One region of the Cryobacterium sp. N21 genome, then DNA from elsewhere that is predicted to be linked to it. Evidence: riboswitches for the same ligand, from Rfam matches in the RefSeq annotation. Region 1 holds a riboswitch; each other region holds the start of a gene.

The links. Region 1 has a riboswitch for thiamine pyrophosphate ahead of CXY77_RS16745 (3-oxoacyl-ACP reductase). Riboswitches for the same ligand answer to the same signal wherever they lie in the genome.
Region 2: another riboswitch for thiamine pyrophosphate. It lies ahead of CXY77_RS04445 (ECF transporter S component); the one in region 1 lies ahead of CXY77_RS16745 (3-oxoacyl-ACP reductase).
Region 3: another riboswitch for thiamine pyrophosphate. It lies ahead of thiC (phosphomethylpyrimidine synthase ThiC); the one in region 1 lies ahead of CXY77_RS16745 (3-oxoacyl-ACP reductase).
Region 4: another riboswitch for thiamine pyrophosphate. It lies ahead of thiD (bifunctional hydroxymethylpyrimidine kinase/phosphomethylpyrimidine kinase); the one in region 1 lies ahead of CXY77_RS16745 (3-oxoacyl-ACP reductase).

Annotation. Positions count from the first base shown of each region.
Region 1 is NZ_PJJQ01000036.1:20,532-27,757, reverse strand. Features, by position in the region: gene CXY77_RS16760 (ABC transporter ATP-binding protein) at 1-879, opposite strand, end outside; gene CXY77_RS16755 (extracellular solute-binding protein) at 972-1,988, opposite strand; gene CXY77_RS16750 (bile acid:sodium symporter family protein) at 2,662-3,690, shown strand; gene CXY77_RS16745 (3-oxoacyl-ACP reductase) at 3,878-4,642, opposite strand; TPP riboswitch at 4,699-4,799, opposite strand; gene CXY77_RS16740 (SDR family NAD(P)-dependent oxidoreductase) at 5,097-5,762, opposite strand; partial or broken gene CXY77_RS16735 (NAD-binding protein) at 5,848-6,135, opposite strand; partial or broken gene CXY77_RS21140 (hypothetical protein) at 6,129-6,197, opposite strand; gene CXY77_RS16730 (hypothetical protein) at 6,596-7,204, opposite strand; gene CXY77_RS16725 (RNA polymerase sigma factor) at 7,191-7,226, opposite strand, start outside.
Region 2 is NZ_PJJQ01000028.1:34,066-41,291, reverse strand. Features, by position in the region: gene CXY77_RS04475 (ABC transporter substrate-binding protein) at 1-953, shown strand, start outside; gene CXY77_RS04470 (ABC transporter permease) at 987-1,913, shown strand; gene CXY77_RS04465 (ABC transporter permease) at 1,924-2,724, shown strand; gene dinB (DNA polymerase IV) at 2,758-3,972, shown strand; gene CXY77_RS04455 (hypothetical protein) at 3,998-4,324, shown strand; gene CXY77_RS04450 (hypothetical protein) at 4,402-4,668, opposite strand; TPP riboswitch at 4,712-4,821, shown strand; gene CXY77_RS04445 (ECF transporter S component) at 4,854-5,507, shown strand; gene CXY77_RS04440 (ABC transporter ATP-binding protein) at 5,512-7,035, shown strand; gene CXY77_RS04435 (energy-coupling factor transporter transmembrane component T) at 7,041-7,226, shown strand, end outside.
Region 3 is NZ_PJJQ01000027.1:50,984-58,209, forward strand. Features, by position in the region: gene CXY77_RS03905 (BTAD domain-containing putative transcriptional regulator) at 1-54, opposite strand, end outside; gene CXY77_RS03910 (hypothetical protein) at 157-744, opposite strand; gene thiC (phosphomethylpyrimidine synthase ThiC) at 1,100-2,770, opposite strand; TPP riboswitch at 2,764-2,872, opposite strand; gene CXY77_RS03920 (LuxR C-terminal-related transcriptional regulator) at 2,952-3,779, opposite strand; gene hxlB (6-phospho-3-hexuloisomerase) at 3,893-4,480, shown strand; gene hxlA (3-hexulose-6-phosphate synthase) at 4,551-5,174, shown strand; gene CXY77_RS03935 (FAD-binding oxidoreductase) at 5,349-6,779, shown strand; gene CXY77_RS03940 (HAD hydrolase-like protein) at 6,791-7,226, opposite strand, start outside.
Region 4 is NZ_PJJQ01000029.1:137,506-144,731, reverse strand. Features, by position in the region: gene thiO (glycine oxidase ThiO) at 1-1,060, opposite strand, end outside; gene thiE (thiamine phosphate synthase) at 1,104-1,748, shown strand; gene thiD (bifunctional hydroxymethylpyrimidine kinase/phosphomethylpyrimidine kinase) at 1,772-2,647, opposite strand; TPP riboswitch at 2,639-2,738, opposite strand; gene CXY77_RS05750 (ABC transporter permease) at 2,814-3,203, opposite strand; partial or broken gene CXY77_RS20585 (ATP-binding cassette domain-containing protein) at 3,286-3,948, opposite strand; gene CXY77_RS05740 (histidine kinase) at 4,027-4,515, opposite strand; gene CXY77_RS05735 (transcriptional regulator) at 4,544-4,870, opposite strand; gene CXY77_RS05730 (hypothetical protein) at 4,860-5,333, opposite strand; gene CXY77_RS05725 (DUF2834 domain-containing protein) at 5,409-5,765, opposite strand; gene CXY77_RS05720 (DUF4395 domain-containing protein) at 5,979-6,617, shown strand; gene CXY77_RS05715 (alpha/beta hydrolase) at 6,571-7,226, opposite strand, start outside.

The DNA.
Region 1 (7,226 bases):
GCCGTGGTATGCGCGTTCAGCGACGATTCCCTCAAGACGGATGCTGCCGGCCACGATTGCAGGAAGCTGCAGCGACACCTTCTCGAGCCTCAGGTATGACGCCTTGTTTGGGTGCAGAGCGGTGCCGCCACCACGCTGCAGCCGCTGCACCAACTCGCCCGACAACTTATTCATGGCACCCACGAACGTGCACACAAACTCTGTGCTCGAGCGGTTGTAGATCTCCTCCGGAGTTCCCACCTGTTCCACCACGCCATGATTGAACACGGCGATGCGATCGCTCATCGTCAGGGCTTCCTCCTGGTCGTGGGTCACGTAGACCGTCGTGATGCCGAGCTCGCGCTGCAGGTTTTTGAGCTGTTCGCGCAGCTGCACCCGCAACTTGGCATCGAGGTTGGAGAGGGGTTCGTCGAGCAGCAGGATGCGCGGCCTGAGCACGAGCGCGCGCGCGATGGCCACGCGCTGCTGCTGGCCGCCGGAGAGTTCGGAGACGTTCTTGCTGAGCTGCTCCGATGTGAGCTCCACCTGCCCGGCTATTTCCGCGACGAGGGCACCCGTCTGCATCTTCTTTGTCTTGCGCACCTTCAGGCCGAAGGCGATGTTTTCCCACACGCTCATACTCGGGAACAGGGCGTAGTTCTGAAACACCATTCCCACGCTGCGCTTCTCGCTCGGAAGCTTCGTCGCGGCCTGGCCATCGATATAGATCTCGCCTTTCGTCGGTTCGATGAAGCCGGCGAGTGTGCGCAGCGCGGTGGTTTTCCCGCATCCGGACGGCCCGAGCAGGGTGAAGAACTCACCCTGCTTCACCTCCAAATTGAGATCGGGAATGGCGGTGTGTTCGCCGAAACGCACTTCGATGTGGTCAAATCTAATCATATGAACTCCCACCGGGTGCGGCTGTTGACGAAGCCGCACCCGGCGACTTGTGGCGGGTGATGGAGGTCGGCGCTCGTCGGCGCGGATGACCGTTAGGGCAGGTACTCGAGCTCGGTCTTCTCGACCCATTCGCCGATGTGCTCCCGGGTCAGTGCCCAGTCAATGTCTTGCTTGGGCAGTGATTCGATCAGCTCGACGACCGCGGGGAGCGCCTGAGCGCGGGCCTCGGTGTTCACGGGGTAAGCGGCGAATTTGGCCGCAAACTGGCCCTGCACGTCGGAGCTACCGAACCAGTCAATGAACTCTTCGGCCTGCTCCTGGCGCGGAGTGCCGTTAATTACGGCGATCTGCTCTGTGACGTACGGAACACCGTCTTCGGGGCTGATGACTCCGGTGACCGTGCCGTACTCGGTATCACGACTCGTGATACCGCTGCTCGGAATCACGCCGAAATCGACCTCACCGCGGATCAACCGGGCATACAGGTCGGTGCCCTCGACGGCAGGGGAACCGTGCCCGAAGTATGCCTGCACCTGGTCCCAGCCATCGTCGGATATACCCAGGTCGCCGTCCTCGTCCGCGTAGGGAGCGAGAAGGCCCGCGAGCACCAGCTGTGGTGTCGCCTGGCCGAGGGCAGTGTTCACTTCGTAGTTGCCGGTGTACTGGTCGCCGTCCCAGAGGTCGGCGATCTCGGTGGGGGCATCGGCTGCGCTGACCGTGTTGGTGTCGTAGGCCATAACGATGGCCTGTTCAACCAACGGCCAGAATACGCCGTCCTCCGCGTCGCCGGCGGTGCTGTCGACTTCGCCGGACCAGGCCGGTGTGTACGCGGAGACAGCCTCCTCGGCCTTGAGCGTTTCGAAGAACATGTTGTTCAACCCGAAGACCACGTCACCCACGGGATTATTCTTCTCGGCCACGATCCGGTTGGCGAGGTCGGCGCCGCCGAGGCCTACGATCTCGATGTCCAGGCCGGCAGCGGCGGCCTGCTCCGTGATCCATTCGCCACGCCCATCAGAGTTGGAGTTCGTGTACACGATGAGCGTTCCAGTGGCTTCGCCGGAAGCGGCAGTATCGGTCGCGGCACTGCACGAGGTCAAGACCACGATGCTCAACAGGGCGAGCGCGAAGGAGCTCGCGGTGATGGTGCGCTTATTCAATTGGTTGTCCTTTTCTGAGCCCGGTACAACCAAAAAAGTCGCCCACGAGCCAAACCTGTGATTTCGACATTGACATCACCACGCTACGGCGGGGACTTACTCGACCCTATCGTTATGACACAAATTTGGCCTATTGTTCACTGGATGTGCACACACCGCAGCACGGTATGCAGCTATCGCCGTGCACCGCGCCGCAAGGCGGGCTGAACGCGCCGCCCAAGCAGCCCTGAATGGCTTTCCCGCTCGCGATGACTCCCGGCACCGTCCCTACGTGCGTGCCACGACCGACGACGTCTGGATCAACCTCGACCCGGTTGTCTCGATCGAGGAAACGCCTTCGCTGACGCTGTGCGAGAGGGAATCGCGCCGGAAGAGAACTATCCCTGTGTGGAGCTCACCACCTCGAACGGGAGCACACACCTAATCTCGCTCGGCGTGTACCCGAACCAGGCCGGCGGCTCTGCAAGGGGTTCAGATGCCAGCTTTGAGAAGTGAGGTTGCGCAGGCGGCATGTTTGTCGTATTGAAACCGGTCAGAATCGTGGGCAAACTGTTCGCGCTTCCTGTTCACAATCGCACCTGCCGGCCATGAGGTTTCTGCCCATTGTGGGTATGGTTTCATCATGGACCGCATCAGAACTGTCAGCGCATTCGTCGGGCGTTGGTTCGCCGTTATTGTTTTGGCTGCGGGAGCGTTGGCGCTTGCTGTCCCCGACGCATTTTCCGGCCTGACCGTGGCGATCCCATGGCTACTTGCCGTGATCATGCTGGGAATGGGTATGACGCTGCGCCCGGTTGACTTCGCGATTATTGCCAGGCGGCCGTGGGCGCTTCTGCTGGGCGTTGCGGCCCAGTTCTTCGTGATGCCGTTGCTCGGCTTCGGGATTGCCGTCGCGCTGGGGCTTTCGCCCATGCTGACGGCTGGCATGATTTTGGTCGGTTCTGTGCCCGGAGGTACAGCGTCCAACGTGATGGTCTACCTCTCTAAGGGCGATACCGCGTTGTCTGTGGCGATGACGTCCGTTTCGACTTTGCTGGCCCCCGTGCTGACGCCGCTGCTCGTGCTGGTACTCGTGGGAGAGTCCCTGCCCGTCAATGCTGGCGCTTTGTTCGTGTCGATTGTGCAGATCGTGCTGGTTCCGGTAGTGCTCGGGCTCGTGCTGCGCATGATCGTGCCGCGCCTGGTAGAGCGTTTTCTCGATGTTTTGCCGCTGCTGTCGGTAGCCGGCATCACCGTCGTGGTTGCGGCCGTCATCGCCGCCAGTGCCTCCACGCTGTTGTCGATTGGCGTGCTCGTGGTCGTCGCCGTGATCCTGCACAACTCCCTCGGACTGACGCTTGGGTACTACATTGGGCGTCTGTTCGGGCTTCCGGTCGCCAGTCGCCGAGCTCTCAGCTTCGAGGTGGGCATGCAGAACTCCGGCCTGGCTGCCGCCCTAGCCGTGGCGCATTTCAACCCGGTAGCCGCGCTGCCAGCGGCAATTTTCTCGGTCTGGCATAACGTATCGGGTTCGGTGCTCGCCAGCTACTGGGCGCGCAAGGATCTACCGTCCGATGAGATTTCCGAATCCTTGCCGGTTACCGCCCGCGCGTCAGGATCCACGGTCAACCTCGCAGACTTCCGGCCGTCGCCGCCCCGGTCTCAGCATTAGCAAGTCGGTCACTCCCCCGGGGCTTTAGTACCTGCCGGACGAGGACCTACGCCGCGAACGGGGCCGGGCAGCTCCCAATTGCTCGATGGGCGACTGCGGCCGCCGCCAGGCGGCGCCGTGGTGGCCGCAACCCATAAGGAACGCATTGAAGTGGAGCTGGTGTGGGGCTGACCTGGCCGGCGCTGCCCTAGTTCATTACCAGGCCGCCGTCGACGACCAGGTTCTGCCCGGTGACCGACCGCGCCCAGGGGGAGGCATAAAAGAGTACCGCATCCGCAAATTCGGCCGGGGTTGTCACTCTGCGTAGCGGGGTGGAGGCGGCGATGAAGTCGAACACGTCCTCGGGGGTAGCCGCGCTGGCATCCGTGGTGCGCAGCAGCCCGCCGGAGACCATGTTTACGGCGATGTTGTGCGGGCCGAGGTCTGAGGCGAGGGTGCGGGTCAGGGAGAGCAGGGCGGCCTTGGCGGCCGTGTCGTCGTGGTAGGGCACCACCGGGTTCTGAAACAGGTTGGTACCGATGTTGATGATGCGGCCAAACCCGACCTCGCGCATGCCTGCCAGCGCCTGCTGGGTTGTGTTCAGGGCACCGCGGACGCTGCCCGAGAATTGCGCCTGGAATTCGTCCCAGCTGATGTCGGCAGCGCCGGAGCGGGCGTCGCCGTTGAAGCTGAAATCGACCAACGCGTTATTGACCACCGTTGTCACGCTGGAGCCGAAATGTGCCTGCGCCTGCGTGAGCATTGCCGCGACCTGGGCCGGGTCGGTGACGTCGGCCTGTACGGCGAGAGCGTGTTCAGGCCCATAGCCGGAAGCCAAGGTTTCCGCCGCTGCGGCGCTGTTGCGATAGTTGATGACCACCCGGGCGCCCAGAGCCGCGAAAGCGTGCACGATGCTTTTACCCAGGCCGCGTGCGCCGCCAGTGACCAGGACAATCTGTTTTGCTATTTGCATAATTTTCTTCACCTTGGGTAAGGCGAAAGGACGAGATCCGGCACCAAAGCAGTGCACGTAATTCTCCGTGACATCCCTTCGCTAGTTCGAACTAGATCAGGTTCAACGGGTGTCATCTCAGCCGACCGTCATGCAGTCGGCACCCCGTGTCGCTGAAAACGAGTATACGCAACCGCCTGGTACCGGAAAATTCGCGTCCTGAACTCATAACCAACCGGGCTGGTCGACTGTGTCGTCGCGGAGCTCAGCATCAACTCCGCGTTTGACGGTCTGGCCCGGCAGCGTACCCTGTACGCCACCGACGTCTTGTGCGGTGACCCCGATCGTGGTGGCAGGATCGCCTGGAACGGCACCGGTGAGGTCGCCTGCAATCTGATTCTGCGACCGCCCGAACCGATCGACGTATCGGCTACCTGTGCCGGCTCTGGCGGGTCCTGACAGTGAACGACGCTTTCTAGTCAGCGCTGATCTGGTGGCGGAAGCGATCGCGACGGCTGTGGAGGTTCCAGAGGTGCTCAGCGAGCGCTGACGGGTCCTTCTCGGGATCGCCGGCGATGATGCGGCCGCCGATGATGAGCTGGGAGACCTGGATTCCTTCTTCTCCGAGGGCCTCGTTGAGCAGCTGTGCGTAGGCGGCCTGTCCAGCGAATGCGATTGACGTGCCGGTGACATTGCGGCCCGGGGTCACGGCGGATCCGCCGTTGACGAAGAGGATGGTGCCGCGGTTAGCGCCGAGGAAACGCATGCCGGGGAGGACCTGGTGCACGGCGGCGACGGGTCCGTAGATGGAGAACTCGATCGGGCCCACGAGGTCGGCAAGAGTGGTCTCCAGAACCAGGCGCATGAAGTCCTTCTGCGGCAACGGGCTGTATTGCAGTACCTCGATCGGGCCGAGCGTCTCTGCGACCTGTTCGAGAGTGCGGGTGATGGAGGCCGGATCGCGCACGTCGGCGACGAAGCCGTGAGCTGAGATGCCCTCGGCCAGCAGTTCGGCGGCGAGGGCATCTACGCGTCCCTGGTGGCGGGCGATGAGCGCGACGGTGAAGCCTTCGACCCCGAATCGCCGCGCGACGGCGGCCCCGAGTCCTGAGCCAGCTCCGATGATTGCGATAGTAGTCATAGCTAGTACAAGGGCCATGCTGTCCGAGAATTTCCGATACCCGCGATGTGAGCTCCCGTGAGTGACGAGCCGTGGATTGGTAAGTCGCTCCGCTGCGTCCGGGCTTGGCCTGGCTGGTGGGTACCGGGCCGGGAACGGGGCAGTTGGTGGTCAGCACCCAGCATTGACCGGATGCCGTGGACGCGACATCGAAGAGCGCTTGGTGGGTGAGGCCCAGTTTTTCACCGAGCACGAATGCTTCGCTGACGGCGATCATTGAGATTCCGAGGATCATGTTGTTGCAGATCTTTGCGGCTTGTCCGGCGCTCGGGTCGCCGTAGTGCACGATGCGCGCCCCCATCGTGGCAAGAATTGGTTCGGCGATCGCGAAGTCCGCCGCCGACGCCAGGCCGCGCGTCGAAGCAGTCCTCTCGCCGCTTGCAGCTCGGTCTCCATGTCGGCGAGGGTGAACAGCAGGGACTGTTGTTCGACGAGGAGCTAACCTTCATCGGGCACATAAAGACAGGATCGACAATCAGGTCCATGTAGTGCCAGAACTCGCGATGGTCGGCGTAAAACGATGTCGGGTGGGTAGACCGCGCTTACTGGTGCAGAGGAAGCCTGAACCCGAAAAATTATGTGCTAGGTGATTCTCGCTGTGGCGGCCGACGCTCGCGACAACAAGTTATGGCCATCGTTGCGGTTCAGGCTCAAGCAAACGCCCATCATGTACCCACCTGAATCGACCCGGAGCGATTTCTCGTTCAACCGGATGCTGTGTGAGCCTCTCCCCACCGTCTGACGCCGATGGGACGATTCCACGCAGCGTTCCCGACCGCTCTCGCGGGCCCGGATCAGCCCGGGAACGCTGCGTCGTAGACCGCGCGAAGCTCGGCACTGTCGGCCCCGGTCACGCCGCATCCCGTGATCGTTCCATCGATTGCGCCGACGAGGTAGCTCTGGCCGACCTCGAAGGGCACGCCTGAGAAGTCGGAGGTCATCGTGTCGATCTGCGCCGCCTCCACGCGGTCGGCGACCTCGCCGACAAAGCGCTCCGTGACCTCCAGCACAACGGTGTTGCCCTGGATCTGCAGCACCGTCGCGGCGAACGCCTGCTCCTGCGCCGCGACGGTCGCCGGCTCGAGCACGAGGCAGCTGCCACTCGCGAGGCCTCCGCCCATGGAAGGCTGCAGCGACTCGACAGTGGGTTCCGGACCATCGAGAACGAGGGGCGCGACGATTGCAGCGGCGATGGCGAGGCCCGCGGCGACGCCGGCCATCGGCATCCACCGCCGGAACGCGCGTCGCGGCGTCTCGGGCGTGGCGGTCGTGGTGGGTGAGGATTGGTCGGTCATGATCTGCTCCATTCTGTGGTCGAGCCACGTCGGCGAGGCAGGGGGCAGCGCGCGGGCCGGATCGGCGGCGCGCAGCTGATCGCGCAGCGCACGGTCATCGTCGTGCATCTTCGCTCCCTTCGTCGTAAGT
Region 2 (7,226 bases), on a different contig from region 1:
CCGGCTGCACGGTCACCAGCAAGACTTACGGCACCTCCGACGAAGCGTTCAGCCTCATGAAGACCGGTGACTACGACGTCGTCGCGGCCTCCGGTGATGCCTCCCTGCGGCTTGTCGCCTCGGGGGACGTGGCGCCGGTCAACACCGACCTCATTCCCAACTACGCGGGCATCTTCGACTTTCTGAAGATGCAGTCCTGGAACAGCGTCGACGGTGTCTCCTACGGCATTCCGCACGGCTATGGTGCCAACTTGCTCATGTACAACACGGAGGTCGTGACCCCGGCACCCACGTCGTGGAATGTCGTCTTCGACAAGTCGTCCGACTACAAGGGTGCGGTGACCGCCTACGATTCGCCGATTTCGATAGCGGATGCCGCGGTCTACCTCATGGCGCACCAGCCGGAACTGGGAATTAAGAACCCGTACGCGCTCGACGAAACGCAGCTGGCGGCATCCGTTGAGCTGTTCAAGAACCAGCGCATCAACGTGGGCGAATACTGGTCGGACTACCTCAAGGAGGTGCAGGCCTTCGAAACCGGCGACACCGTGGTCGGTACCACCTGGCAGGTCATTCGCAACTCGCTCGCTGAGGGTACCCCGGCCGAAGTCGTGCTGCCCGAGGAAGGCGCGACTGGCTGGTCGGACACCTGGATGATCGCCGCAGGCGCGAAGAGCCCCAACTGCGCCTACGCCTGGCTGGACTACATCGCGAGCCCCGAAGCCAACGCGCAAGCCACCGAGTACTTCGGTGAGGCACCGTCCAACGCCGGAGCCTGCGACTTCACGGTCAACCCCGACCACTGTGCCAGCTACCACGCCGGCGACGCCGACTACGCGGCGCAGATCTGGTACTGGTCGACACCGATCGCGGAGTGCCTCGACGGGCGCACCGACGTGCAGTGCACCGATTACTCCGACTGGACCACCGCCTGGCAAGAAATCAAGGGCTAATCCGCCTGCTCGAGTCAGACAGAAGGAAGAATCATGACGGTTGACGCTCCCGCGCCACCCACCCGTCGGGCGGTGGTGCCCCAGCACCGTCGCACCATCGCCCGGCGGGGCTCGGTCTTTCTCAGCCGGCACCCACGACTGCGGCTGTCACTGCTGCTGAGTGCCCCCCTGTTCTGGCTCGGCCTGGTCTACGTCGCGGCCCTCGCCGCACTGCTGATCACCGCCCTGTGGACGGTGGACTCGTTCACCGGGCAGATTTCGCAAACCTGGACCCTCGACAACATCGTGGCGGTGCTCACAGGTTCGCTTTACCAAACCGTCACGCTGCGCACGGTCGGCGTGGCGCTGCTGGTCACGATCATCGACATTGTGATCGCGCTTCCAATCGCGTTCTACATGGCCAAGGTGGCGAGCCCTGGCGCCCAGCGGATTCTTGTGATCGCCATTCTGATGCCGCTCTGGGCGAGCTACCTGGTGAAGGCGTACGCCTGGCGATCGGTGCTCTCCCAGGGTGGAATTTTCGAATGGCTGGTGTCGCCGTTTGGCGGGCACAGTCCCGGTTACGGTCTGCCGGCAACGATCATCACCCTGTCCTACCTGTGGTTGCCGTACGTCATTCTGCCGATCTATGCGGGACTGGAGCGGGTGCCGGATTCACTGCTGGAGGCATCCGGTGATCTTGGCGGGGGTACCTGGGCGACGCTGCGCCTGGTAGTACTGCCCATGATCTGGCCGGCGATCATTGCCGGGTCGATCTTCAGTTTCTCACTGTCGCTCGGTGACTACATCACCGTAAATATCGTCGGCGGGGCCAACCAGATGCTCGGCAACCTCGTCTACACCAACGTGGGGGCCGCGAACAACCTGCCGCTCGCGGCCGCGATCGCGCTCATTCCCATTTTGATCATCTTCGCCTACCTCGCCGCCGTGCGGCGCACGGGCGCACTCAACAACCTGTAGGAGCCCTGCCATGCGTCTGAATCGCCCCGCCCGTGGTCTGCTCGCGGCCATCACGGCCGTGGTGCTGGCCCTTATTTATCTGCCCCTGCTCGTGGTCTTCGTGAACTCCTTCAGCACCAGCCAGAACCTCACCTGGCCGCCGCCGGGCTTCACCTTGGAATGGTGGGCCAAGGCGTTTCAGAGCGACGGTGCCCTTGACGCGGTGCTGACCAGCCTGCAAGTGGCCCTGGCCTCGACGGCGGTGGCGCTCGTGCTCGGCACGCTCATCTCGCTCGGGCTGCAACGCTTCGAATTCTTCGGCCGGGATGCCATCAGCCTGCTGGTCATCCTGCCGATCGCGCTGCCCGGCATCGTCACCGGCATCGCCCTGAACAATGCCTTCCGCACCGGACTCGGCGTGCAACTGTCGATTCTGACGCTCATCATCGCCCACGCCACGTTTTGTATCGTGACCGTGTTCAACAACGTGATCGCCCGGCTGCGGCGCCTCGGCACGAGCCTCGAAGATGCCTCGTCGGATCTCGGCGCCGGAATCTGGACCACGTTTCGCCTGGTGACCTTTCCCCAGTTGCGGTCAGCCCTGTTCGCCGGCGGCCTGCTCGCCTTCGCCCTGAGCTTTGACGAGATCATCGTGACGACGTTCACCGCCGGATCGAGTGTGAAGACCCTGCCGTTGTGGATTCTGGACAACCTGTTCCGGCCCCACCAGGCGCCGGTCGTCAATGTCATCGCCGTGGTGCTCGTGCTGGTTTCGATCATTCCCATCTACTTCGCGCAGCGCATTGCCGGCGCCGAAAAGGTTGTGCGCTAGCCGTTCGTGACCGGAACGGGTTAGGGTTTTTCGGTGGGCAGACAGGACGGCAGTGGGCGGCAGATTTCGGCGGACGACGTCGATGACCGATCAGCGACGGTGCTGCACGTTGACCTCGATGCGTTCTTCGTGTCGGTCGAGCTGCTGTCGCACCCCGAATACGTACGCCTGCCGGTGATCGTGGGCCACCGCGGGGGTCGGTCGGTCGTCACGGCGGCCAACTATATTGCGCGGCGCTACGGCGTGAACTCAGCGATGCCGATGGCACTCGCCCTGCGGCAGTGCCCGAACGCGATCGTGCTCGAGCCGCACATGGGCCTCTACAGGGACTATTCCACCCGGGTGATGAGCATTTTCGACGACGTCACCCCGCTCGTGGAACGGCTCGGCATCGACGAAGCCTTCCTCGACGTGGCCGGCGCAACCAATCTGTTCGGCTCCCCGGCCGTGATCGGCGAACTCATCCGCGCGCGGGTGCTCGCCGAGACCGGGCTGGTCTGCTCGGTGGGCGCGGCGTCGACCAAGTTTGTCGCCAAGCTTGCCTCCGGCCTGTCCAAACCCAACGGGCTGCTCGTCGTTCCGGCCGACGAAACGATCGAGTTCCTGCATCCGCTGCCCGTGACGGCCCTGTGGGGCGTAGGGGCGGCCACCGAGCAGACCCTGACCCGCCTCGGCCTGAAACTCATCGGCGACATCGCGCACGCGCCGCTGGACGTGCTGAAAAGGACGCTCGGGGAGGCATCCGGTCACAAGCTGTTCGAGCTGTCCTGGGGGCGTGACCCGCGTTCGGTGACGCTCGAGCGGGAGGAGAAGAGCGTCGGCCACGAGGTCACGTTCAAGCACGACGTGACCGACATTGACCGACTGCGCAGCGAGTTGCTGCGGCAGTGTGACCTCGTTGCGGCGCGGCTGCGGAGGGGCGATCTGGTTGCCAGGCGCGTGTCACTCAAGCTGCGCTACACCGATTTCAGCACGGTCACCCGTTCGCGCACCCTCGCCGAGCCCAGCAATGTCGGGCGGCGCATCTACGAGGAGGCCGTGGCCGCGTTCGACCTACTGGCCGCGGCGGGCATCCGCGTGCGCCTGATCGGGGTGCGGGCCGAGCAGCTGGGTACGGCGTCGGGATCGGTGGGGCTGTGGGATCCCGACGAGGATTGGCGGGGCGCCGAGCTGGCGGTCGACTCCGTGACCGAGCGATTCGGGGCGGGAATCGTGCGTCCGGCCTCGTTCTTCAAACCTCGCCCATAAGGCACGAGTCGACTACCCTGTTGGAATGACCAGCCTCCCGGAAAAACTCGCAGAAACGTTCCGTTCCGCCGGTGTGAAATCGGCGTACGGTGACCCCGTGCAAATCGACGGCGTCACCCTCGTACCCGTTGCGCTCACCTATTACGGCTTCGGCGGCGGCGACGCCGGTGAGGGCGGTGCCGGATCCGGCGGAGGCGGGGGCGGAGTGTCGCTGCCGATCGGCGCCTACGTGAAGTCGGGTGGTACCGCCCGGTTCGAGCCGAATGTCATCGCGCTGCTCGCCGTCGGCGCGCCGTTCCTGCTCGTGGCCGGCCGCGCCCTGGCCCGGGTGATCCGGGCCCTGAAGAAGTAGCCGCCCCTGCTGATGCTGCCCGTGGACGGGGCCCGGGCCCCGTCCACGGGCCCAGTTTATAGACTGGGCCCGTGGTCCTAAGGTGGGCCCGGGCGAGTGCCGCGCGGCTTGCGCGCAGAGCGGATGCGGCGCGGCCAGCGCGGCCGACGCGCGAACCGACCCGCGAACCCGCCCTGCGTGAACCGACGGCGCAGCCAGCGTGGCAGCCGACGCCGCAGCCAAGCCGGAAAGTGCCACGGGCCGCTCACCGGTAGGCCCGCAGCGATACGACGGCGGCGCAGAATGAAGCGGCGCATCAATACGAGGTATAGCCCTGCCAGCACGAGCAGAATGCCGATGCTCATCTCGTGATCCCCATGCCACAAGTCTAAGCGGGGCACTAGAATTGAACACGATCACGGGAGTCCGGTACACCGGGCTGAGAGGAAGCTGACCAAGCTTCGACCGTCGAACCTGATCTGGATCATGCCAGCGCAGGGAGGCTTCTCGATCCCGTGCCCTGTATTCACCTACGGAAAGGGCACGAACAGTGCACGCTACAACGACATCATTCAATCAGTCCAGCCGCGACGCATCGACGGCGAAAAAGCCGCGCAACTTTCGCTGGCGCGTCGTCGACATCGTCGTCGCGAGCGTCATTGGCGTGGCGAGCGGCGTCATCTTCTGGGCCTGGGGCCTCGCCTGGTCGCCGCTCAGCGCGATCCTCACGTTCACGCCCGGCCTCGAAGGCCTGTTGGCCGGCGGCTGGTTGTTTGCCGGAGTGCTCGGCGGCCTCATCATTCGCAAGCCCGGTGCGGCCCTCTACACCGAGGTCATCGCGGCCGTCGTGTCGATGCTGATCGGCACCCAGTGGGGCTTCTCCACGCTCATCTGGGGCATCGTCGAGGGCCTCGGCGCGGAGATCGTGCTGGCCCTGTTCTTGTACGCCAACTGGCGTCTCGGCGTCGCCCTCCTCGCCGGCGCCGGCGCCGGCGTGGCCGTTGGGCTGCTCGACACGACCGTCAGTTATGCGGCACTGGATATCGGTTTCAAGGCCGTCTACTTCGTATCCGCCGTCGTATCGGGCACTGTGCTCGCCGGGCTGCTGTCCTGGCTCGCCGTGCGCGGCCTGGCCCGCACCGGCGCGCTCAACCGATTCGCCGCCGGCCGGGAAGGTTCGCGCGCACCCGCCGCGATCAGTTAAGCGGATGCCAGCCCCTTCGTCGCACGCGTCCGCTCGCGGCCCGCAGATTCGGCCCGTGCAGATCGAAGCCCGAGGCTGGGGCTGGCGCCATGCCGGACGCCACAACCAAGCGGTGTCGAGGCTCGACCTGCGGATCGAGCCCGGCGAACGGGTCTTGCTGCTCGGGGCCAGCGGCGCCGGCAAGAGCACCCTGGTGCACGCGTTGGCCGGAGTGCTCGGCGACGCCGAGGACGGCGACGAGACGGGCAGTCTGCTCATTGACGGCAGGCGCGCGGCCGCGGCGCGGGGTCGGGTCGGACTCGTGCTGCAGGACCCGGACTCCCAGGTGGTACTCGCCCGGGTCGGCGACGACGTGGCGTTCGGCTGCGAGAACCTGGCTGTTCCGCGGGCAGAGATCTGGCCGCGCGTGCGGCGTGCCCTTGCCGAGGTCGGTCTGAACCTGCCGCTCGACCATCCCACGTCGAGCCTGAGTGGCGGCCAGAAACAGCGCCTGGCCCTGGCCGGTGTGCTGGCCATGCAGCCCGGACTACTACTGCTCGACGAACCGACCGCGAACCTCGACCCGGTCGGGGTCATCGAGGTGCGTGACGCCGTCGTGCGCTCTCTCGACCATTCCGGGGCCACCCTCGTCGTCATCGAACACCGCGTTGAGGTCTGGCAGGACGTCGTCGACCGCGTCATCGTGCTCGACCCGACCGGCGGTGCGCTGGCCGACGGGCCGACGCGCGAGATTCTCGCCATCCAGGGCGAGCGGCTGGCTCAGGCCGGCGTCTGGGTGCCAGCCCTGCCACCCCGGTTTCCGGTGCGGCACCCGATCAGCAATCCTCAGAGCCTGTTGCGGGCCGAGGGACTCGCGGTCGGGCGTGTTCCGTTTGGCCGACGCGCGGCATCCGTTGTCGCTGACGGAATCACCCTCTCCGTCGACGCCGGCAGGGCCACCGTCGTGACAGGGCCGAACGGCGCCGGCAAGTCCACCCTCGTCCTGACCCTGGCCGGTCTGTTGAAACCGGCCGGCGGAACGCTGCGCGCGAGCGACAGCCTGGCGGCTGGCATCCCGGCTGAGCCGCACCGGTGGCGCTCCCGGCAGCTGCTCACCCGCATCGGTGCCGTCTTCCAAGACCCCGAGCACCAGTTTCTGGCCGCCACGGTGCGCGGCGACCTGACTATCGGCCCGCACGCCCTCGGACTGAGCCCGGCTGAGCAGACCAGCCGCGTCGACGAGCTCATGCACCGGCTGCGGCTCGACTACCTCGCCGACGCCAACCCGTTCACCCTGTCCGGCGGCGAAAAGAGACGGATGTCCGTCGCCACCGTTCTCGCCACCCGCCCTCGCCTGCTCGTGCTCGATGAGCCGACGTTCGGGCAGGATTCCCGCACCTGGCAGGAACTCGTGGGCCTGCTCGCCGAGCTGCTCGACGAAGGCACCGCAATCGTTGCGGTCACCCACGACGCCCAGTTCGTCAGCGCTCTCGCAGATGAGGAGTATCGACTCGGCACGCCGATCACTCTGGGGGTGGCCAAGCCGTGAGCCTGATGACCCCCAGCATCCGCCCCAGCGTGGTTGCCCGCCTCAACCCGGTGGCCAAGCTCGCCGTTGCCCTCATCGTGAGCTGTGCGCTGCTGCTGTCGATCGACTGGGTGTCGGCGGGCGTGGCCCTGCTGCTCGAGGCCGTGCTACTCGCCTGGTGCGGCCTGAGCGCCCGCCATTTCTGGCTGCGC
Region 3 (7,226 bases), on a different contig from region 1:
GTGGGCTATGGGTGTCGCGGTGGGCTGTTCTCGGGTGACGAATCCAGTTGTCATGCTGACCTCCACTGTTGGAATGCAACCATGCTGCCCGCTTGCCGATAGGCGGGGGTAGCCGCGTGTGGAGTAGACATTTACCCCCAATTTCGGGGGATATTCTCAGGGTGCGGTGTGGTGCCCCGTTCCGAGCGATAACCGCGCGCCCTGCGGGCCGTCCAGAACCAGGGCGATGGCCTGATTCGGGATCTCAAAGACCAGGGTTGCCAGAACGGATGTCCCGGCCGCCGCCTCCCGCTGGCTCAGGTCGACCCAGAGCGCGGTGGCATGGGATCCGACACCGGACAGGGAGTAGTCGGCGGCGTCGAAAGACAGACCGGCGGCATCCGCTGCGGTCAGTTCGAGCAGGATGCGCACGCGGTGAGCGCCGGGCTGCACAGCGCTGTCGAGCCGGTCGGCTGAGCCAGGCGGTACCCAGCCGTCGGATTCGAGCGGGATGACCGCGCTGATGCGGGCGAGCCCGCCGGGGACGGCGGTCGTGTCGCCAAACGCGGTGCTCGGCTTCGTGCCGGTGAGAAGCAGAGCACAGGCCAGCGCTGCCATCACGAGCCAGACGACGGCCAGCGGGATCAGAATCTTCCGGCGGCGCGGGGACAGGGCGCGGCGGGGCTGCGTCTGCCGAGTGGTTTCGGGATGCTTCGCGCCGTCGTCGAGGCGAACCAGACGCAGCGTCGCGTTTGTGGGAGTCATGGCGGAATCTTGGTGCCGGCACCATGGGAAAACCCTGCTGGGGTGATTGGGTCACCGCTTAGCTACTGATGGTTTCCGGGCCGGGAACGGGTTGGACGTTGCAGTGGGGGTTAGTGGTGCGGCGGCGGGGCGGAGGCGAGAATGGCGAGAACCATGAGACGGAGTGTACCCAGGTGCGCGCCAGACCTGACCGGGCCCGGTCCCGGAAACTGGGCCCATATTCTAGGCCGGGCCCGGGACTCACGGATTGGTGTCCATCGTCAAACTGTGCGTGCCGGCCGATCGCGCTGGCCCGCACGCACAATTCGGCCAGCGCGCCGGCGCGTGCCGCTGGCCGCGCCATCTGCTTCCGCGATCAGTGCTCGTCGGCTCCGAGTACGCGCAACGGTAGGTAGACCGAGCTACCCATCCTGGTGAACTCAGCCGATTTCTCCGCCATCCCGGCCTCGATCGCCTCGAGGCTGGTGAGGCCGTTCTCTGCGGCATACACCCGAACATCTGCTGAAATGCGCATGGAACAGAACTTGGGACCGCACATGCTGCAGAAATGGGCGGCTTTGGCCGGGCCGGCGGGCAGCGTCTCGTCGTGAAAGCTTTGCGCGGTGTCGGGGTCGAGCGAGAGCGCGAACTGGTCGGTCCAACGAAACTCGAAGCGGGCCCGGCTGAGGGCGTCGTCGCGTTCCTGCGCGCGCGGATGCTGCTTGGCCAGGTCGGCGGAGTGTGCGGCGATCTTGTAGGTGATCACTGCGGTCTTCACGTCGTCGCGGTTGGGCAGGCCGAGGTGTTCCTTGGGGGTGACGTAACAGAGCATGGCGGTGCCGGCCTGGGCGATGATGGCCGCGCCGATCGCGCTCGTGATGTGGTCGTAGGCCGGGGCGATGTCGGTGGCGAGCGGGCCGAGCGTGTAGAAGGGGGCCTCCTCACAGAGTTCCTCTTCGAGGCGCACATTTTCGACGATCTTGTGCATCGGAACGTGGCCCGGACCCTCGATCATCACCTGCACGCCATAAGATTTCGCGACCTTGGTGAGTTCGCCCAGGGTGCGAAGCTCGGCGAACTGGGCCTCGTCGTTGGCGTCGGCGATTGATCCGGGGCGCAGGCCATCGCCGAGCGAGAAGGTCACGTCGTAGCGGCGCAGAATCTCGCACAGCTCCACGAAGTGGGTGTAGAGAAAGCTCTCCTGATGGTGGGCGAGGCACCAGGCGGCCATGATCGAGCCGCCGCGGGAGACGATTCCGGTCACCCGGTTGGCGGTGAGCGGCACGTAGCGCAGCAGCACTCCGGCGTGCACGGTCATATAGTCCACGCCCTGCTCGCACTGCTCGATAATGGTGTCGCGGTAGATCTCCCAGGTGAGCAGGGCCGGGTCGCCGTTGACCTTTTCGACGGCCTGGTAGAGCGGAACGGTGCCTACCGGAATGGGCGAGTTGCGCATGATCCACTCGCGGGTGAGGTGGATGTCCTTGCCGGTGGAGAGGTCCATCAGGGTGTCGGCGCCCCAGCGGGCGGCCCAGACCATTTTTTCGACCTCTTCGGCGATCGACGAGGTCACGGCGGAGTTGCCGATGTTCGCGTTGATCTTCACGGTGAAGGCCTTGCCGATGATCATCGGCTCGCTCTCGGGGTGCATGCGGTTGGCCGGAATGACAGCGCGGCCGCGGGCCACCTCGTCGCGCACGAGCTCGACAGAGACGCCCTCGCGGGCGGCGATGTAGGCCATCTCCGGGGTGACGATGCCGGCCCGGGCCCAGACCAGCTGGGTCGCAGCGCCGTCGATGGGCAGCGGATGTTCCCACCCGGCCCGGGTCTTCGGCAGCCCCTTCTCGAGGTCGATCGTGGCCGTGTCATCGGTGTATAGGCCGGACGTGTCGTACAGGTCGAAGTGTTCGCCGTTGCTGAGGTTCACCCGGCGAACCGGAATTTCGAGCCCTGGCCAGGCCGGCACCGGTTCGTAGCGTTTGCTGCTGCCCTGGATCGGGCCGGTGGTGACGGTTTCAGACATGGAGATTTCGTCAATTGTGCGCATGTTCTCGAACTTCCTACGCCGGCATTACCCGGACAGGTTCAACGGTCGACGGCCCTGGCCGTCCTCTCAGCTCGCTGGTGCGCGCTCCCGTGGGTTGTGTGTCTTCTGACTCCTTCACCCTAGCGTGAGTCCTGTCCATGCTCGCGGCGGCCGGCGTGCTGGCGGCGCGCCGGGCATCCGTTCAGCGGGCGAGGGAGGCGAGTTCGGCGCGGGTCGAGGCGCCGACCTTGCGCAGCAGGTTGGCCACGTGAAACTTCACGGTGTTCTCGCTGATGGTCAGCGCCTCGGCAATCGCCTTGTTGCGCGCGCCCGACGCCACAAGCTCGAGCACGCCGCGCTCGCGCGGGCTGAGGCCCCAGGCTGCCGCCGCCGAAACGGATGCCGTGGGCGCGTCGAGCGGTAGCGACACCGCCATCTCCGACCCCCAGCCGGCGGTCGCCTCGACACCCAGCGTTCCGCTGAGCGCCACGACGCGGGCGGCCAGCTGGCGAACGCTCGGAACCTCGGCGTCGAGGTCGCCCGGCCCGTCGTCGCGAATGCGAATCAGCAGGTTGCTGCCGTCGCAGTCCCACTGAACGCGCACCCGCGCGACCCCGGTCTGCTCGACCAGGGCGAGCACGGCGCCGCGCACGATGGCCCTGGCCTCGTGGGCGACTTCGCCGGGCAGTGCGCGGCCGTTGACCGGCGGCTCGATGAACTGCACGTCGAGGTCGCCGAAGCGCACCAGCGGGCGCAGGTCATTTTTGAGACGTTCGAAGGCGCGGGCAACAGGTTCTTCGGTGAGGCTCCGGTCGAGGTCGCTCACCGCGCGCAGGGCGACCATCGCCGCGGCGGCGAGTTCGGTGGCCTTCTGGCGGGCAGCGGTGTCACTCGTGCTGCTCGAGCGCAGCACGGCGAGCAGGGATTCCAGCGTGGTCGCGTGCGTGTCGGTGAGGTCGGCGATGAGCTTGGAGCGTTCGGCGGCCATGCTGCGCGCGGTCTGCACGGGTGAATCGGCGAGGAAGGTCATGCGAATAGCCTATCCGAACCGTCCGTGGAGCCTGCCCGGAGCAATTCGTTTGGGTAGTAAAACCATTCGTTTGGCGGGCCGCACGCCCGCTCGAAGGAGTGGAGTATTGACCTATGACCGAAACGACAACCACCCCCACCACAGCGGATGCCCTCGGTCTCATTTTCGCCGAGAATGGCCGCGTCGTGGACGCGCTGCGGGCGGCATCCGCTTCTGTGGTGCTGGATGACGCGGCGAGCCTGCTCGCTGTGGCACCGCGGGTGTTCGTGCTGGGAGCCGGCCGTTCCGGGCTGGCGTTGAAGATGACCGCGATGCGGCTCATGCACCTGGGCCTTGACGTGCACGTGGTCGGCGAGGTAACCAGCCCGGCGATTGCGCAGGGCGACCTGCTGCTGGTGGCGAGTGGATCCGGAACGACGGGCGCCATCGTGCGCGCCGCCGAGACGGCTCACGGTGTGGGTGCGAACATTCTCGCGCTGACGACGGCGCCGGAGTCGCCGCTCGGGCACCTCGCCGCGGTGACCGTGGTCATCCCCGCGGCCGCCAAGCAGGACCACGCCGGGCAGGTGTCGGCGCAGTACTCGGGCGGGCTGTTCGAACAGTCCGTGCTGCTGGTGGGCGACGCCCTATTCCACACGCTCTGGCAGCGAAGCGGTGCGACGGCCGCCGAGCTCTGGCCGCGTCACGCCAACCTCGAGTAACAAACCGGATAGGGCCCAGGCCCCGTCCCGAAAACCACAGACCGCTTACCCCAACAGAAAGTAGAACCCCATGAAGCTTCAGGTAGCAATGGACGTACTGACCACCGACGCCGCGCTGGCGCTCGCCGCGCAGGTCGCCCCGCACGTCGACATCATCGAGCTCGGCACCCCGCTGATCAAGGCTGAGGGCCTGCGCGCCGTCACCGCGATCAAGGCCGCGCACCCCGACAAGATCGTCTTCGCCGACCTCAAGACGATGGATGCCGGCGAGCTCGAAGCCGACATCGCCTTCGCCGCCGGCGCTGACCTCGTGACGGTGCTCGGCACGGCCGGAGACAGCACCATCATCGGAGCCGCCGCCGCCGCGACCAAGCACGGTAAGGGCATCGTCGTCGACCTGATCGGCGTTGCCGACAAGGTCACCCGCGCCCGCGAGGTCACCGCGCTCGGTGCCCAGTTCGTCGAAATGCACGCCGGACTCGACGAGCAGGCCGAGCCCGGATTCTCGCTCGCGAAGCTGCTCAACCAGGGCGAAACCGCCAAGGTTCCGTTCTCGCTGGCCGGTGGCGTGAGCCTGGCGACCATCGCCTCGGTGCAGCGCGCCGGCGCATCCGTTGCCGTTGCCGGCGGAGCCATCTACGGCGCCGATGACCCGGCTGCCGCCGCTGCCGCCCTGCGCGCCGCGATCATCTAGATTCGCGTCTTCTCGGTGCCGTTCCGCTTCGCGCGGGGCGGCACTTTCGCGTTAACGTCCCGGTCGCATCAAGCGGATGCCCGCGCCACGCGCCGCCGTGCGGTGGGCGCCGCTAGGCTGGTGGCGCCCAGACCAGGTGGCGGCACCGTCGCCGCGAGAGGACGCGCATCCCGCATGACCAGCACAATTTTCGACCGAGCCCGGCCCGCGGCATCCGTTGTCGCAGCCTCACTCGTCGGCACCCGGCAGGGCTCCTTCTGGCTCGACGACCTCGCGCCGCGTGCGAACTACCCTCGGCTCTCCGGCAACCTCAACTGCGACCTGGCGATCGTCGGCGGCGGCTACCTCGGCTTGTGGAGCGCGGTGCTGGCCAAGCAACAGAATCCGGCGGCGCGCGTGGTGCTGCTGGAGGCGCGCACGGTCGGCTGGGCGGCATCCGGTCGCAACGGCGGTTTCTGCGAGGCGAGCCTCACCCACGGCGAAGAGAACGGGCGCACGCGCTGGCCGCAGGAGATCGACCGGCTGACCGAGCTCGGTAATGAGAACCTCGACGAAATCGAGCGAGCCGTGGCCGCACTCGGCCTGGACTGCGATTTCGAGCGCACCGGCGCCATCGACCTCGCCATCGAGGACCACCAGATCGAGTGGCTGCGTGAGGAGACGACCGACGAGAACACCGTGTTTCTCGACCAGGCGGCCGTGCAGGCCGAGGTCGCGTCTCCGACCTACCTGGCCGGGGTCTGGCACAAGCGCAGCAATGCCCTCGTGCATCCGGGCAAGCTCGCCGCCGAGCTGGCTCGCGTGGCCACCTCCAGCGGGGTCGAAATCTTCGAGAACTCGCTCGTGCAGAACCTCGACACGACCGGACTGACCGCGGCGCAGGGCACCCGGGTTGTGACGGCGGGCGGCTCCGTGACTGCCCAGAAGACGGCTCTGGCCACAAACGTCTTTCCGTCGCTACTCAAGCGCAACAAACTCGCAACCGTGCCGGTCTACGACTACGTGCTCATGACCGAACCACTGAATGCCGACCAACTCGCCGCGATCGGCTGGCAGCACCGGCAGGGGCTCAGCGACCTGGCTAACCAGTTTCACTACTACCGGCTGAGCGCCGACAACCGCATTCTGTTCGGGGGCTACGACGCCGTCTATCACTACGGGCGTAAGGTGCGTAGCGGGTATGAGAACCGCCCCGAGACCTTCGCCAAGCTCGCGAGCCACTTCTTCACGACGTTTCCGCAGCTGGCCGGGGTGCGTTTCAGCCATAAGTGGGCCGGCGCCATCGACACCTCCACGCAGTTCTGCGCGTTCTTCGGCCAGGCGCGCGGCGGGCGCATCAGCTACGCGGCTGGATTCACCGGCCTCGGGGTCGGCGCCACGCACTTCGCCGCTCAGGTCATGCTCGACCAGCTGGCTGGCCGCGCCACCGAGCGCACTGAACTGGCCATGGTGCGCGGTCGTCCGCTGCCGTTTCCGCCGGAGCCGATCGCATCCGCTGGGATTCAGGCCACGCGCTGGGCGCTCAACCGGGCCGACCACAACCGCGGCAAGCGCAATGCCTTGCTGAAAACCCTCGACGCGCTGGGCCTCGGCTTCGACTCCTAGCCGCTAGGGCGTCAGCCGAGCAGCAACCGGCCGAGCTGGTCGGTCGAGTGCACGACCGCCGTAGCAGCCTCGGCCTCAGCCGGAGAGCCGTAGCCCCATTCCACCAGAATGGCCGGAATGCCGTTGGCCTGGGCGCCGATGGCGTCGTAGCTGCGGTCGCCGACCATGACGGCGCCGCTGGTGTCGACGCCGGTCGCGGCCAGCTGGGCGAGAGCCTCGGCGACGATGTCGGCTTTCTTGCTGCGGGTATCATCGGCGGAGGCACCGACCGTGGCCGTGAAATACTTCGCCAGGTCGAAGTGCGTGAGAATGGCGATGGCACTCAGCTCGGGCTTGCTGGTGGCGAGGGCGAGCGGGATACCCGTCGCGTGAATGCGCTCGAGTAGACCGGCGATGCCGGGAAAGACAGCCGTGTCGAGGGCAGCAGCGCCGTGATACTCAGCCCGA
Region 4 (7,226 bases), on a different contig from region 1:
ATCCGGTGGCGACAATGAGGCCGGAAATGTCACCGTCAGCGCCCCCGACGCGACCGAGGAGCGGCGCGTTGTCGGGGGTTCCGGGCCTGGCGCGGGCGGTCGTTTCGATCAGTTCGAGTTCACTGACCGCGGGCAGCAGCACCTGGGCGTCTCGCAGCAGCTGATAGACGCCGCCGGCTGACACCACGCCCGAGCCGTCTTCGCGCTGGGTGGCTCCGATCACGAGCGTTCCGTCGGTGCGCGGAACCAGATACACCGGCACACCGTGCACCAGTCCGCGAACGGTGCAGGTGAGCAGGGGTTGCAGGTGCTCGGGCACCCGCAGCCGAAGGATGTCCCCGTAGACCGGGCGAAGCGGCAGGTTGAGGTGTTCGGGCAGCCCGCCCAGTGCTGCGGCTCCGAGCCCGTTGGCCACGACCACCTCAGTGGCTGTGACCGTTGAGCCGTCGAAAAGGGCGACGCCGGTGACGCGGGAGGAGGCATCCGCTGAATTCTCGTGCAGCAACCCGCTGGCCTGCACGCGTATGACGGCGTCCTGGCCGTGGCGCGCGAGCTCCAACTGGATGCACTCGGTGAGCCGGCGCGGGTCGACCTGATGGTCTTGCTCCACCACAAAGGCGCCAGAAATCTGGGGGCTGAGCAACGGTTCGAGCACCCGCGCTGCGCGAACGGTGATGGCCTCGACGCCCAGTCCGTTGACTACCTGCACGCCGCGCAGGTCGGCGAGCGCCTGCCGGTCGGCCGCGTCTGCGCCCACATTCAGGGTTCTCGTACGCTGGTAACCGGTCAGGTAGCTGTCGGGCGCGAGCGAGTCGATGAAGCCGGGATACAGGTTCGAGGAGGCAAGCATGAGCTCGAGCAACGCCTCCTCCTGGTAGTGCAGTTCGCTGACCGCGGCGAGCATTCCGGCCGCAGCAAAAGTGGCACCACCGGCCGGATCCGGGTCAATGACGGCCACCGTGCGGCCGGACTGCGCTACAGCCCAGGCGATGCCGAGCCCGATCACGCCGCCGCCGATGACGGCTACGTCGACCGTACGCTGTGCGCGCCGCTCACTCATGGTCTGCACCGAGGCCGGGCTGAAGCCCTTTAGGGTTGGTCGCATGGACCCGATCACCGCCCGGCTGTATCTCTGCACCGATGCCCGTACGGAGCGCGGCGATTTCGCCGACTTCGTGACGGCCGCGTTCGCCGGCGGGGTCGACATCATCCAACTGCGGGACAAGACCATCGATGCCGCCGAGGAGCTCGACTATCTTGAGATTCTGCGTTCGGTCGCCGACCGACACGCCCGGCTCTGGGCGGTCAACGACCGCGCGGATATCGCCGTTCTCGCTGGAGCGCCGGTTTTTCATGTCGGCCAGACGGACCTGCCGCTGCCCGCCGCCCGTACGCTGCTCGGCGACGCGGCCCGCATCGGCTTGTCGACCCATACCACCGGACAAGTGGATGCCGCTCTCGTCGCTGACAGTCTGGATTATTTTTGCGTCGGCCCGGTCTGGGCCACGCCCACCAAACCCGGTCGGGCAGCGGTCGGAACCGGTCTGCTGCGCTATGCGGCCGAGCAGAGCGCATCCGCTGGCAGCCTTCGCCCGTGGTTTGCGATCGGCGGGATCGACCTCGGTACCATCGACCAGGTGGTCGAAGCCGGCGCCACCCGGGTGGTCGTGGTGCGCGCGATCACCGCCGCCGATGACCCGACGGATGCCGCCGAGCGGCTTCTCGCCAGCCTCCCGCCGCTCGGCTAGTCGCGCCCACGTCGTCGCCCCGTTCATCTCATGCCCGCAATCAGGGCAGAATTCGCACGGTCGAAAAGTCGATGAAAGTGGTGGATCGGCCCGTTTCCCTGCCCGACCTCGAGCTCGTCGGCGTGGGCCAGGGCGTCGTGGAGCCAGTCTTTCACTTCGGCCAGGGACTTCGCCCAGTTACCGGTTCTGGCCTGCACCGTGGCCATCGCCGAGGAGAGTGAGCATCCGGTGCCGTGGGTGTTTGTGGTGCGGATGCGCGGCAGGGCGACCTCGACCACGCACTGGGCAAGCAGCCCGTGGGTGTTGACTAGGGCATCTGGGCAGCTCGTTTCGTTGAGATGGCCGCCCTTGACCAGTACGGTAGCACCCGTGCTGTCCGACAATCGTTTGCCCTGCGCGAGGGCCTCCGCCCAGTTGGCGGCCGGCGGCTCAGCGAGCAGAACGGCCAGCTCGGGAACGTTGGGCGTGACCAGGTCAACGTGGCAAATCAGGTCGCGCAGCGCCTGCTCGGCTGCCGGGTCGAGCAGGCGGTCGCCGCTCGTTGCCACCATCACCGGGTCGAGTACGACCAGCGGCGGACGGCACCGGAAGAGCCAGTCGCGCACCTCGGTGATCACATCGAGCTGCGCAAGCATGCCGATCTTCACGGCGTCGATGGTTACATCGTCACTCACGGCGTTCAATTGCTCGCGCAGAAAATCGATCGGCGGGATGTGAACCGAACGCACGCCGCGCGTATTCTGCGCCACCAGCGCACTCACCACAGCCATTCCGTAGCCGCCGTTGGCCGCGATGCTCTTGAGGTCGGCCTGGATGCCGGCACCGCCGGTCGGATCGGTACCCGCGATACTGAGGACTCGGGGAATCTGCCGCAGGGCAAGCCGGGTACGATCGATCATCCGTGACATTCCTTCGCTAGTACTAACTAGACAGGTTCAACGGGTATTGATCTCAGCACGCACAGTATGTGCGGCACCCCGTGTCAAGACTCCAGCCTATACGCGCGCCGGCCGTCAGTACACAAGGGGGCGGGCGGCCGCAACCGCCTGCCCTGGTAACACGGATCTAGTGCACCGATTTGCGCTCGTAGAGCGCCCGTGACCAGCCGTAACTGGCGGCCACGATCACGACGCACCACCCGATGGCGAACACGGGGTTCCAGCCGAGTGGGGTGCCGAGCAGCAGCCCGCGAATTGTCTCGATGAACGGAGTGAAGGGCTGGTACTGCGCGAACCACTGCAGCCACACCGGCATCGAGTCGGTCGGCACGAAGCCGCTGCCGAAGAGCGGCAGCACGGTGAGAACGAGGGGCATATTGCTCGCCGTCTCGACGCTCTTCGCCTGGATGCCCATGGCCACGCCCAGCCAGCTGATCGAGTAGGCGACGAGCGCGATCACGCCGGCGACGGCCATCCACTCGAGCGGTGTCGCGGTGGGGCGAAAGCCGATGGCCACGCCGACGACCAGAACGAGGGTGCGGCTTGCGGGCGGCGTCGACGAGGTCGAATTGCTCGAGCAGTTCGGCCACTCGGGTCTTCGACTGCTTCGCTCCGAGGTGGCGAAGGCGCGCCATCAACAAGAGGTTTTCCTCGCCGTTCAGGAGCTTGTCGACCGCCGAAAACTGGCCGGTGCGGCCAATCACGGCGCGCACGCCGTCCTGGTCGCGCACAACGTCGCATCCGTTCACGAACGCCATGCCACCGTCTGGCCGCAGCAGCGTGCTGAGGATGTGCACGGCCGTCGTCTTGCCGGCGCCGTTCGGGCCGAGCAGGGCGGTCACGGTGCCCGCGCTCACTGCGAGGTCGACGTCGTCGAGCTCATTGCGCACGTGACCGTCTTTGGACGACAGTTCGAGCCAGGCCGGCACGCCCGGCTTGACGCCGATGGTGACCTGGCCGAATCCGCTCTCGACCTGCACGGAACCGCGTGAAACCTCGCGGAGCTGGATGCTTCCGTACGCGGTTTTGGCCGAAACGGATGCCTGCGCTCGCGTGATTTCCAGATCGCCGTAGGACAGTTTCGCGTCGAGGTCACCGCCGACCTCGTCGATCTGCACGCTGCCGTGGGACGCCTTGAGTACGGCGTGGCCGGAGACCGTTCCGACCCGGATCTGACCGTGGTCGCTCGCGAAGATCTCGATAGCGCCGACGGGCAGGTTGATGGCCAGGTCGATCGGGGTCGGTGTGTCGTAGGTGGGCATGCTGAAGCTGCCTTTCTGGAGGCGTGTCGGTGTGGCCCTGCGGGTTCGCGGGGCCGGCTGTTGCTGCGGGTGGGCGCCTTAGCGCGCCCAGCTCGCGAAATTGTCGCCGGCGCGCAGCGTGCGCTGCGCGGAGCGGCGTTGCCGGGGTTGCACGGCGGCGGCGACCGCACGCACCAGCCAAGTGTTGACCGACAGTCCGTCGGCGGCGGCCGCGTCGTCCACCCGCGCTTTGAGGGCGTCGGGCAGGCGCAGCGTCGTGCGCGAGGTGCTCGTGTCGTCAAGATCGACGGATGCCGCGGGTCGCTCGTCGCCGTCTACCTCGATACTCGACTGGGTCACCACGAATTCGATCTCGCGCCCGCGCAGCCGCAGGTCGACCGGTCCGGGGGCGAGGTCACGGGTGATCTCGGCGGCCGCCGCCGACAGCACGTCGAGCAGCACGAGCCGCGTTGCCGCATCGAGCCCGGCAGCAAGTCGCTCGGTCGCAGCGCGCGTGTCTGCGCTGCCGTTGTCGGCGGCATCCGCTAGCTGGTGCTGCAGGTCGTTGACGTACTGTCCGAGTTCCATATCACCATGGTGATACCACGGCGGTTAGTCATAATAATGTCATGCTAGTCGGGGCTTCGGCCGACAGCTCGCGGAGCGCCGCCAGATGGCCGTCGATGGCCGCGCTGCCGCGCCGGGTGAGGGCCACGCTGGTGGTGCGGCGGGCATCCGCTCGTGCTGGCGAGGCTTGTTTCACGGTCACTACGTAGTCGAGCTCGATCAGGTTGCGGATGGTCTTCGAGAGCGTCGCCTCGGTCAGTTCCAATGTGGCGGCGATGGTGGTGAATTCCGCGGCGCCGGTCGCCCGAAGAAGCGCGCACAACCGCAGACGGGTTGGCGCGTGGATTGCGTCGTCGAATCGGGGGTCAGCAGCCACGGAGCAGTTCCCGGGCGTTCGCGAGGTCATAGAGTGCTGAGCTGACGAGGGCTACGACGAAGACGACCGCAGTGGTCAGGACAATCCAGGCGCGCTGGTCAGTGACCTCGAACACGATCGAGAGCACGAATGCTCCGAGCATGACGACGCTCAGCACAATGAGAATCATCAGGCTCAGTGGGCCGGCCGGGCCGGGAATCTTCACCAGGCGCATCTGCTTACGCACGAGATGATCAATGCCGAAAAGTGTGAGGCAAGCACCGGCCGACACCATCATCATTCCGAAGGCGACACCCGCAGCCGGCGACGCGATCAGGGCTGCGATGGCAAGGGCCTGCGCCGGAGCGGTCCACCAGGTCTGCGATTTGAGCCATCGTCCGAGCCGCCGCCGGTCCGTCGCGATGCCGGCGAGCGCGGCGCGCGCCGACGCCGCCACCGCCGTGGTTGCACTTTCAGATTCCATGTCGGTAAGTCAATCACTTGCCGTGTCGTTAAGCAAGAATCGGGCTGCGCGCTGTACCGGCCAGGGCTTGAGCGGTCAGGTCAAGGGCGGTCGCGCCGCTGGCGTACGCGCCGCCGCCAGGGTGCGCTCGCGCATCGCGAGGAACAGCGGAAAGGTGAAGGCGAAGGCCGTTAGACCCGAGAGAACGACGTAGAGCCAGCCCCGCTTCATGCCGAGGCGTCGCGCCTCAACGATGATCAGGATGCTGCCAGCCACCGCGGCGATGAGCAGGTCGACCGTGAGTGACGACACCGCCGGCCCACTGTTCACCCAGTCGCCGACGAAGTCGCGCAGCTGAATTATCGCGATCACGTTGTAGCTCCAGGTTCCGGCGAGCCCGGCGAGGCTCAGCGCCAGGTAGACGAAAGCGAGCGGGGTCCAGTGTTTGGTCATGCCGACATTATGCTCGCCGGTCATCGCATATTGTCTCCGACAGCAGCCAGCAGTGTCGCTCTAGAGACTCGCACGCTCGTGTCGATGTACGCGTCCATTAACTCCGGGGGCACGAACAATTCCCGAGCCTGGAGCCGGCGAACCGGCGATTTCGCGCCAGGGGCGCCGCAGCGCCGAGCGCGCGAAGAGTCAGTCCTGTGAGCGGCATCGCTCTTGCGTGCGCTGACAATCATTGCCCGATCGACGAACGATTCACTCGCGCAGAATTCGGTCCGCGAGTTTGTGCAGTCGTCGAGCTTCGATCATCACAGGACCAAACGCCCCGGGGTGCGGCCGTCGAGCCGCCCGCGCAGCTTCCCCAGGAGGACGTTTCGGGACGCCCTGACCGGCAACTTTGCACCGCTGCGGGCGTTCGCGTTTCTCTTCCTGGTGGACATGATGCTGCGGCTATTCGTCAGCGCACGTTACACACCGAGTCTGCTCCTGGGCGGGCTGGTGGTGCGCCGACAGCGCCCGGAATGGGTCGGTGCCGACCAGAAGAAACTCGCCTGGCAGCTCGGGCTAGGCATGGCCTTCACCTCCTGCATGGTGATGGGCTTTTTCGGCGTCAGCGGCACCGTTACGCTCATGCTCTGCGGCATTTGCCTCAGCATCCTATTTCTCGAGACAGCCTTCGGAATCTGTGTCGGCTGCTCCCTCTACCGAATCTTCGCGACGAAGAAGCCAGAACTCTGCCCGGGAGACGCCTGCAACTACGTTCCACCCACGCGGGCGGACAAGCTCCGCCAGGCGCTCACCGCCCAACTCAACCTGCCCGACGACTCAACCCCGCCTGCACAGCCCAGTCGATGATCAGGCGCATACCGTCGCTAAAACTCAACTCATACGGACGGTTGAGAAACGCGTGAAAGGTGCCGGGCAGCACGTTGTAATCCAGCGCCACCCCGGCCGCTGACAGCTCCTGGGCGAACTGATCACCGGAGGAACGCATGGAGTCGCGATCGGCGTCGACCATGAGCGTCGGCGGAAAACCCTGGAGCGGATGGCCGCCGGCAAATGCGTGTGGTTGTGCCAGCGCGGTTCTCGTGCCGGCGTAGTGGAGATTCATCAGGTTCAGCAGCATCGGCGCGTGCCCGAAGCGACGCCGACCGCGGAGGCGGCCGCGCAATTGGCGCGATCTTTTCGGCAGCGCCGCGTGAAAGAAGCCGTACGCGAAGAACGCGCCGACGAGAGCATCAGCACCGCCGTCCGCCAGCCGGAGCACTGCAGCAGCCGACAGACAGGCACCGGCGCTGGCACCGCCCAGAATGACTCCGTTGGGTGAATCGCGCTGCACCTCCCGCACCGCGGCCACGACATCGTCGACCGGCACGGGATAGTGGAGGCCCGGGGCCCACACAAGCCCGCTCGCAGACCGACGCCACGTCGAGATCCTCGCGAGCCGGTAGGCAACGGTGACGA